DNA from 3 places in the Mycobacterium sp. IDUB_39 genome. Region 3 is predicted to be linked to each of the others. Evidence: predicted binding sites of a transcription regulator. Region 3 holds the regulator's gene; each other region holds the start of a gene.

Region 1 (3,277 bases), on a different contig from region 3:
GGTAACCCGCACACCGATATCGCCGCGTGGTGTGACGGCAATCTGATTGAACCGCTGGTGCACGGCGCGACCTACTTCGACGCGCTGGCCACCGAGATTGCGGCGTGCGGTCCCGGCGACCACGTGTTCTTCACCGACTGGCGCGGCGACCCCGACGAGAACCTGCGCGAGAGCGGCCCGACGGTCGCCGAATCTCTCTGCGCGGCAGCCGAACGCGGCGTCATTGTCAAGGGACTGATGTGGCGTTCGCATCTCGACAAACTGCAGTACAGCGAGGAGGAGAACCGCCACCTCGGGGAGGATGTCGAGCGCGCGGGCGGTGAGGTGCTGCTCGATCAGCGGGTCAGGTTCGGCGGATCGCATCATCAGAAGCTGGTGGTGATCCGGCATCCGGCGGACCCCCAGCGAGACGTCGCCTTCGCGGGCGGCATCGATCTGTGCCACTCCCGCCGGGACGACGAGCGGCATCTCGGAGACCCGCAGGCGGTGCAGATGTCACCGCGGTACGGGGATCACCCGCCATGGCATGACATCCAACTGCGGCTCAGGGGGCCGATCGTCGACGCCCTCGACGCAACGTTCCGCGAGCGTTGGACTGACTCCGCTCCGTTGGACGTGATGTCGCCCGTCGCCTGGGCGCGGGACAAGTTCCGCGGCGCAGACATGCGGCCGGACCCGCTGCCCGACCGGCCGTCGGTGCCGCCGGTCTGCGGACCGCACGCGGTGCAGCCCTTGCGGACCTATCCCGACGCCCACTTCGCGTACTCCTTCGCACCGCACGGTGAGCGCAGCATCGCCCGTGGTTACACCAAGGCGGTCAAGCGTGCGAAACGGCTGATCTACCTCGAGGACCAGTACCTGTGGTCCAGGCAGGTCGCCCACCTGTTCGCCGAGGCACTACGGGACAACCCGCAGCTGCACCTGGTGGCGGTGGTGCCGCGCTTCCCGGACGTCGACGGGCGGTTGGCCTTGCCGCCCAATCAGATTGGTCGCCACAAGGCTATCGAGGCGTGCCGTCGGGTCAGTGCCGATCGGGTACACGTCTTCGACGTCGAGAACCACGTCGGAACTCCGGTGTACGTCCACGCGAAGGCGTGCGTCATCGACGACGTGTGGGCCTGTGTCGGCAGTGACAACTTCAATCGGCGGTCGTGGAGCCATGACAGTGAGCTTTCCTGTGCCGTGCTCGACGACACCCGAGACGAGCGGTCGCCGAGGGATCCGGCGGGACGCGGTGACGGTGCGCGGGTGTTCGCGCGTGACCTGCGATTGCGCCTCCTGCGTGAGCACCTGGACCGCGCGGCGGACGGCAGCGATGACGACGGGCTGGTCGATCCGGCCACGGTGGTGCAGGTGCTCGACGAGACGGCGCGGGCGCTGGACGAATGGCACGCGGATGGCCGTGTGGGCCCGCGACCGCCCGGGCGTCTGCGTGCGCACCGGCCGGAGAGGCTGGGCGTCCTCACCCGACTGTGGGCCGGACCCGCGTACCGCATGATCTACGACCCCGACGGACGGTCGTATCGCGATCGGATCAAGGGTGTGTGGTGAAAGCTCAACTGTCACTTGCGTTTCAATGATTCCTATCCTGGTGCTGTTTCTCAGAGTTCTCTTCGGAACGCCACCGTCAAGTCCTTAGAGTTCGCACATATGTTCGAGTCATGGGTGGGGGTTCGGGTTCGGTTCGCGAGGCGGTCGCCGCGATGCGCGCGGCCCACGACGACCTGGCTGCACTGCCCATCGATGCGCTCACCGCACCCGAACTGCTAGAGGTACTCGACGATCTCGAGACGCTGGCCTGTCAGCTGCCCAGCCAGGGCCATCGGCTGCTGACCCGCCTGCAGGCCGAGACCACATCCCAGGCGATGGGTGCGAAGTCCTGGCGCGATGTGCTCGCGATCCGGTGGCGCATCTCCACCCGCGAGGCCAAACGCCGACTCGACGAAGCCGCCGTACTGGGCCCACGCCGCACGGTGAGCGGGGCGCCGCTGGATCCGGTGCTGCCCGCCACAGCACTGGCGGGTGCGCACGGGTCGATCACCGGCGAACACGTGCAGGTGATCCGCGACGCGATGGCAAACATCCCGCCCGCGGTCGACACCCTCACCCGCGGCCAGATCGAGGTCGACCTGGTCCGCGCCGCCACCGGAGTAGGACCCAAACAACTCAAGGACAACGCCGAGCGGACCATCTTCCTGCTCGACCAGGACGGTCCCGAACCCGATGACACCGAACGCAGCCGGCGCCGCGGGCTGACGGTCAGCCCCCAGCAGCGCGACGGGAAGATCGCGATCAGGGGCAACCTCACCCCCGAGGCGTGGGCGATCTATGAGGCGATCTTCGCCAAGTGGGCCGGCCCCGGGATGTGCAATCCTGACGACGACCAACCCTGTATCACCGGCACCCCATCTCAGGAGCAGATCGACAACGATCACCGCAGCCTGGCCCAGCGTCAGCACGACGCGCTGATCGCGATCGGGCGCAATGTGCTCGAAAGCGGTGTACTGGGCCAACACAACGGCCTGCCCACCTCGATCATCATCCGCACCACCCTGCAAGACCTCGAGAGCCGCGCCGGGGTCGGCATCACCGGTGGGGGGACGGTGCTCCCGATCCGTGACGTGATCCGCCTCGGCGCGCACTCCCACCACAGCCTGGCGGTGTTCGACGGGGCCACCGGATCGGCCCTGGAGCTGTTCCGCACCCGCCGAGTGGCCTCCCCAGCCCAGCGGATCATGCTGATCGCCCGCGACGGTGGGTGCACCAAACCTGGCTGCCCGGTACCGGCCTACGGCACCCAGGTCCATCACGCCGCCCGCGACTGGGCCGATGACGGCCAGACCAACGTCGATGAGCTCGGCCTGGCCTGCGGACCGGACAACCGCATGGTCGGCCCTGACGGCTGGACCACCCGCATCAACGCGCGCAACGACGTCGAATGGCTCCCACCGCAACACCTCGACACCGGTCAGGCCCGCGTCAACGACTATCACCGCCCGGAACGTCTCCACCGACCCGCCGATAACGAGACCGCCGATAACGAGACCGCCGACGACGACACCGCCGAAGACGCTGGCGCACAATCCAGTTCCGATCCACCCCAACCCGACGCGGCGTAGCCGTACCCGGTCGACGCGGGTCGTATCGTGACGAGTCTTCGTCGCAATCAGGACGTGCGGTATCGACGCTCGGGCCGTCCCACGCCGTACTGCAGACGTAGCTCGAGCGCACCCACACCGAGGTAGTGCTCGAGATAGCGTCGCGCGCTGACACGCGA
Region 2 (3,277 bases), on a different contig from region 3:
CAGCAGCTGCCCAGGTCCCGGACGGCGAGCGCGACCAGCAGGGCCTGCACCGCCGCACCGACCGCGACCGTGAACATGGTGTGCTCGGCGGCGCTCCGTTCGGCGTCGGGGTAGTCGTGAGCACCGTCGGGCACCATGAACGGGATGACGAGTTCGGGTGCGTCATAGAGTATCTGGCCACGCGCGACGCGACGTTCCACGGCGTCCGCGGGTCGGCCGTCACCGCTCAGATCGGCGCGCCACTTCTGACTCATCCTGTCCAGCAGGCGGTGGCGCCTTTCGGCGTCACGGACCCACACGAACCGCACGGGCCGGGTGTGGTGCGGGGCAGGTGCGGTCAGCGCCTCGCCGATGGCGGTCTCGATGGTGGCACCGTCGACCGGCTCGGCGGCGAAGCTGCGCACCGACCGGCGCATCAGCTGCGCCTGCGTGCGGCCCAGCGCCAGTGCCTCCTCGGTACCGAGCCAGAACAGGTCCTCCTCGCCGGCGCGCACCAGCGTGCGGCCGTTGGACCCGTCGTCGGCCGGGCTCAGTCCGCGGACCACCGCCACCGGGATCGCGGTCAGCTTGCCCTTGACCAGATCGGCGGCGGCGGCGATCTCGTCGGCGACCGCGACCTCGGTCACCACGAGTTCGTTTCCGTGCGCGTCGCGGGCGCCGGCATAGCCGTGCAGCACTGCCAGACCCGCCGCGCCGATCGCCACGTCGGTCTGGCCGTTGCGCCAGGCGCGTCCCATGGTGTCGGTGATCACGATGCCCACTGTGACGTTGAGCATGTCGCGCAACCGGTCTCGTAGGGTAGCGGCGCTGCCGTCGGGATCGGTTGGCAGCAGGGCAAGTTCGGTTGCGTCGACATTGGACCCGTCGACTCCGGCGGCGGCCTGTACCAGACCGATCGCGTTCTCGGTGATCAACGTCTTGCCCTTGCGTGCCAGCACGCGCACCGCTTCGGCGTCGATGAGCCTGCGCCGCAGAGCATCGCGCTCCTCGGGGTCGGTCGGCGCGGGCACGATCCTGCCCTCGCTCTTCGACAGCACCTTGCTGGTGACCACCACGATGTCGCCATCGCGCAGCCACGGCGCCGCGCCTGCTATCGCCGCCGCCACGTCGTCGCCGGGCCGAAACTCGGGAAGCCCCGTGATAGGCAGGATCTCGACGGCCCCGGCTGAGCCGTGATCGACGGTCACCGCTCGTCCATCGAGACGCCGGCCAGCTCGAGACCGCTGCGCACCATCTCGGCGGTCACGCTGGGTTCCGTCATCAACAACGGTACGGATCGCACGTCGACGCCCTCGACCGTCGCGTCATCGCCCTCGTCGATAAGCCAGCCATCCAGGATCCCGGTGCCGCTGCGCGCACCGAAGTGCGCGCCGACGGCCTCCGAGCTGGTCTCGACGTCGATCACCGAAAGGCATTCGTCGGCCATGCCGCGCAAGGCACGACCTGCGACGATGGGGGAGTAGCCGATAACAGGCGCGGCGGTGGAGCGCAGCGCGCCACGGATGCCGGGCACGGCCAGGATGGCACCGATACTGACCACCGGATTGGACGGCGCGATCATCACCACGTCCGCGTCGGCGATGGCCTCGAGCACGCCGGGACCGGCCGCCGCCTTGTCCGCGCCAACGAACGCGAAGCCGTGCGTGGGTATCTGCGCGCGGTAGCGCACCCACCACTCCTGGAAGTGGATGGCGCGTCTGCCGCCGTCGGCGTCTTCGGGATCCGTTACGACCACATGGGTTTCACTGCGGTCATCGCTGGCGGGCAAAAGGCGGGCGCCAGGCTGCCAGCGCGCGCACAGTGCCTCGGTGACTTGCGAGAGTGGATACCCCGCGCGCAACATCTGGCTACGAACCAGGTGCGTTGCCAGATCACGATCGCCGAGTCCGAACCAGTCGGGCTGCACACCGTAGGCCGCCAGTTCCTCCTTGGCGTTCCAGGTCTCGTCGCGGTGGCCCCAACCCCGGTCCGGGTCGATGCCGCCGCCCAGGGTGTACATGCACGTGTCCAGGTCGGGGCATATGCGCACACCGTGCATCCAGGCGTCGTCTCCGACGTTCACCACCGCCGTGAGGACGTGCTCGGCGGGCTCATCGGAAGGTTGCTCAACGGGTGGTGAGCTACTGAACTGGCCGAGTCCCAGCAAATGTTGAACCCCCAGCAGGAAGCGCGCGCCACCCACCCCGCCGACCAGAACCGTCACCTTCACATCGACCGACACTAGGCGTTAACGCCTCCCGGCCGCCTCCCACGGGGGGTATGTGACCGACACGCCGGATTACCGACGCGCCGAACTTTGGTCACAGGATGATATGAATTCCTGTCCTGGCGCTTGACCAGCGCAGCTAACTCGGTGTCTAATCACATCAGTGTCATTTCGCGGTTGGCCGGCCGGTTCCGGTGTCGCAGACCGAGATTCGATCACTTGTTCGAATTGATTTGGCCGCACTTGCAGGGGGTGGGGCTCCAGTGAGCGATCTACGAGACCAGGTGAGGAGGCGAGAAATGTCTTATGAGCGCGTCGATTTCGACAGCAGCATTCGTTTTGACAGTCGGATGCTCGGCTCAGTAGGCAACGAACCGCACACCAATACGGGACCGGCCCAGTACGTGATACCGGGTCGTCCCCAGTTGAGTTTGGTGCCGGAGCGGATGGATGCCGAACGGTCGACCATCGAAGACGAGGAATGGCAAGAACGCGCCTTGTGCGCGCAGACGGACCCCGAGGCGTTCTTCCCCGAGAAGGGCGGCTCGACCCGTGAGGCCAAGCGCATCTGCCAGGGATGCGAGGTCAAGGACGAGTGCCTCGAGTCCGCACTGGCCAATGATGAGCGTTTCGGCATCTGGGGCGGGCTGTCCGAGCGTGAGCGCCGTCGCCTCAAGCGCGGCATCATCTGAGTTTTGAGCCCGCGAGGGCTCACCTCGGAAATGACGCTGTCGGCGCGATCGCTCATCGCGCCGAGCGGCTCAGTCGTCGTCGATCGTCGGGTCGATTATCGACGGTTCGACACCCAGATAGGTGGCTACCTGCGCCACCAACACTTCGTGTAACAAATCGGCGAGATCGTCGGTGTCCTTGGCTCGCCGCTCAATCGGCTTGCGGAACACCACGATTCGTGCCCGTGTCGCATTTCCCCGCGTGTCCACACCCGCCGGGATCAACCGGGCCAACGCGATGGGACCGTCGGCGATAACCTCCGGCGGCCACTGCACACTCTCGGGATCCCGCGGTGAGATCCGCGGTATCTCATCGACCGCGACATCAAGGGTCGACACC
Region 3 (3,277 bases):
CTCGACCTGCTGAGCCAGCAGGTTCAGCGCGTCGTCGTCGACCTGTCGGCCCTGGCACGCCCGGCGGACGCCCTTGATCACCTTCTCCCGACTGAACGGTTCGGTGACCCCGCTGCGCTTGACGACCGCCAACACGGCGGTCTCGACGGTGGTGAAACGCTTGCCGCACTCCGGGCACGAGCGGCGGCGGCGGATGGCCTGCCCCTCATCGGCCTCACGGGAGTCGACCACTCGAGAGTCAGGGTGACGGCAGAACGGACAGTGCATCACCGCTCCTTCGCCGCCTATGACCAGCCCGGGCAACCCGGTCGCATACGAGCGTACCGTCGCACGGGCGCAGGGTTCACGGCGCACGGCGCACGTCAGCCCACGGGGGCGATAAGCGTCTGCCCGGCATCGACCGCGGCGGAATCCAATTCGTTGAGCTCACGGATCTGATCAACGACCGCACCGGTGGGCGCATCGGGGGCCACGCGACGGGCAAGCTGCTGCAGCGACTCCCCCATTTGCACCTGGACGACGGCCAGCTGGCCCGGCACGGGCTGGGGCACCTCGGGCGGGGCGCCGAACTGGGCCACTAGTCCGAGCCACACCGTGATGCCGGCTGCCATCAGCGCCAGCAGCACCGTCGTGACCGGTGTGATGGGCTTGCGGCGGTGCGAAGCCCGCGACATCAGAACGCCGGTGCCGCGGTACCGCAGCGGCTCCGCGGCCGGCCGACGGCGTTGCGGACCCCGCGACACATCGGGACGTCGCCGCACCGGGCGAGCGATGAGATCGGTCGGGTTCTCCCTGGTGATGATGGTCATCTTCGAGCCTTTCGGTGAAGCGGCGGAGCGTGTGTTCGCTTGTGTGTTCGAAATATAATCGATCAGGTGTTCGATGAATAGAACATGTGATCGAACTGTTGCAAACGATATCGGCGACCACCGACAAGTTCCGGCCATCGCGCGCCGCCTCCGACACGCGTCGAACACATGTTTGATTATCGGAGTTGACAGGACTAGATTCGCCAACATGAGTGACAGCAGCGACACACGAGACGGAAGCGACGACACACCTGTGCGCCGTGACGCCGCGCTGACCGAACGTCAGCGCACCATCCTCGAGGTCATCCGCAATTCGGTCACCACCAGGGGATATCCACCGAGCATCCGAGAGATCGGCGATGCCGTCGGCCTGACCTCGACGTCATCGGTCGCACACCAACTGCGCACGTTGGAGCGCAAGGGCTTCCTACGACGCGACGCCAACCGGCCCCGCGCGGTGGACGTGCGCGGTTCCGACGACATGGTGACCCCGATCGTGACCACCGACGTCGCCGGCTCAGACACGCTGCCCGAACCCACCTTCGTACCCGTTCTCGGCCGGATCGCCGCGGGTGGTCCGATCCTTGCCGAAGAGGCGGTGGAGGACGTCTTCCCCCTGCCGCGCGAACTCGTCGGCGAGGGATCGCTGTTCCTTCTCAAGGTCGTCGGCGAGTCGATGATCGACGCCGCGATCTGTGACGGCGACTGGGTGGTCGTGCGTCAGCAGAATGTGGCCGACAACGGCGACATCGTGGCCGCCATGATCGACGGCGAGGCAACGGTCAAGACGTTCAAGCGCACCCGGGGACAGGTCTGGCTGATGCCGCACAACCCGGTGTTCGACCCGATCCCCGGTAACGACGCGGCCATCCTGGGCAAGGTCGTCACCGTCCTCCGCAAGGTGTGACGGCGGTCAGCCGCGTCAGCCTCTGACGAAGCCGTTCGTCAGAGCGAATTCCTCACTGGCGAACCAAACCTCGGCCTTCACCCGGTCGTACTGCTCCGAGCCGGGTAGCCAGTACAGTCCCGTCTTGGTGTCAGCCTTGATCGGATATCCAGCAGGGGCACCATCACCCTCATCGGAGGCCAGCCGCAACGACGTCTGAGCCGGTGCGGGCTCATCGAGCTGTATGGCCGCATGCCGACCGCTGGGCGGCCCACTAACGGCCTCCGCCTCCTCTGGGCGAGCCTCCTCTGGATGATCCACCGCTGCGGGGTCGACCGCCTCGGCGGCGTCCGCGGCCTCGAGGTCATCGTCGACGGCCTCGGTGTCCTCCCAGACCTCCGAGGCCTCCGAGTCCTCCATGGTCTCCTCGTCGGTGGAGTCGCGCTCCTCGACGACGCTCACAATGAGGTTGGGCTTCGTGTCGATCGCGTCCTGATCGAGGGAGAATCCACCGTCCAACGAACGTGCGGCGGGAACCTCCGGCGGCACGGACGCGGCCGGGGTCGCGGGGCCACCGCCCTCGTCGTCCTTCGGCATCGCCCACGCGCTCAACGGCACGAAGGGCTGCTGCTGGCTGGCCGGTGTCGGGCCTGCTGACGGCATCGGGCCGGACGCGAAGTCGTTGCCCTCGTCGTCGTCATCGTGATCGTGATCGTCGTCGTGATCATGATCGTCACGATCGCCGTCGTCATAGTCGTCGTAGTCGTCGAAGCGGTCTATCGGTGCGCGGTCCTCACCGCGCCGCCGGTTCAGGATCACCGCGACGACCACGGCACCCACCAGGACGAGTACGGGTATGAGGGCGAGTGCCCACCACCACTTCTGATACCACGGCTGCCCGCCGTCATCGCTTGCCGGCCCGGTGGCCTGGGGGGCCCTCGGGGCGTCCTGACCGGGCACCGCGAGACCAGCGAGCGCGTTGGCCAGATTCGGCGGCTCGGTGGAGAACTCGTTGCTCGCACGATCGAACGTGATCGCCCCGTTGGCGAACTTCTGGGTGATCACATCGCCGTTTTCGGTCTGATCTGCGGTCGGCGCACCGAGATCGCCGGTCGCGCCGCCGAGTTTGGCCCAGGCCGCGTTCATCGCGCCGCGCACGATCACAGCGCCGAAGTCCGGCGTCCAGAAGATCACCGGCTCGTCGGGGGCGGCGAACTTCGCGATGCGACTGGCGGGGGCGAGACCACCATCGGCCTCGGAGGCGATCGGGAAGCCGAGGTCACTCGTCGGCCCGCCCACGCTCTCGTACTTCTCCAGCAGCTGGCCTGTGATCACATCGGCGCCGTGGTCGGGGCTGTAGAAGATCTTGCCGCCGCCGAACGCCTGCACCAGATTGCCGTCGCCGACAGGTTGCGGCGGTCCGTCGGGGGCGCCGAGTGGGCCAAGCGGCCCACCCGCGGCGCGCCGCGCCGCATTGATCTCCGACGTCGCGTCGCCCGGGATCTCGAGACCCTTGAGCTGATCGGCCAGCTCCGGCGGGGTGGTCGTGAAGGTCTTGGTGGCCCGGTTCCACGACAGCTCG

The links. The regulator LexA, encoded in region 3, represses DNA repair genes until DNA is damaged. The targets are predictions, from matches to a motif close to CGAACANNTGTTCG.
Region 1: the regulator LexA is predicted to act here: its motif matches at 1,644-1,657, upstream of ACZY0X_RS25780 (HNH endonuclease signature motif containing protein).
Region 2: the regulator LexA is predicted to act here: its motif matches at 2,419-2,432, upstream of cofD (2-phospho-L-lactate transferase).

What each region holds. Positions count from the first base shown of each region.
Region 1 is NZ_JBVAXF010000007.1:287,966-291,242, reverse strand. Features, by position in the region: gene ACZY0X_RS25785 (phospholipase D family protein) at 1-1,551, shown strand, start outside; gene ACZY0X_RS25780 (HNH endonuclease signature motif containing protein) at 1,662-3,119, shown strand; gene ACZY0X_RS25775 (response regulator) at 3,167-3,277, opposite strand, start outside.
Region 2 is NZ_JBVAXF010000004.1:104,993-108,269, forward strand. Features, by position in the region: gene ACZY0X_RS15850 (coenzyme F420-0:L-glutamate ligase) at 1-1,187, opposite strand, end outside; gene cofD (2-phospho-L-lactate transferase) at 1,184-2,209, opposite strand; gene ACZY0X_RS15860 (WhiB family transcriptional regulator) at 2,653-2,898, shown strand; gene ACZY0X_RS15865 (metallopeptidase family protein) at 2,968-3,277, opposite strand, start outside.
Region 3 is NZ_JBVAXF010000006.1:305,977-309,253, reverse strand. Features, by position in the region: gene nrdR (transcriptional regulator NrdR) at 1-267, opposite strand, end outside; gene ACZY0X_RS23410 (LysM peptidoglycan-binding domain-containing protein) at 363-809, opposite strand; gene lexA (transcriptional repressor LexA) at 1,018-1,716, shown strand; gene ACZY0X_RS23400 (LGFP repeat-containing protein) at 1,732-3,277, opposite strand, start outside.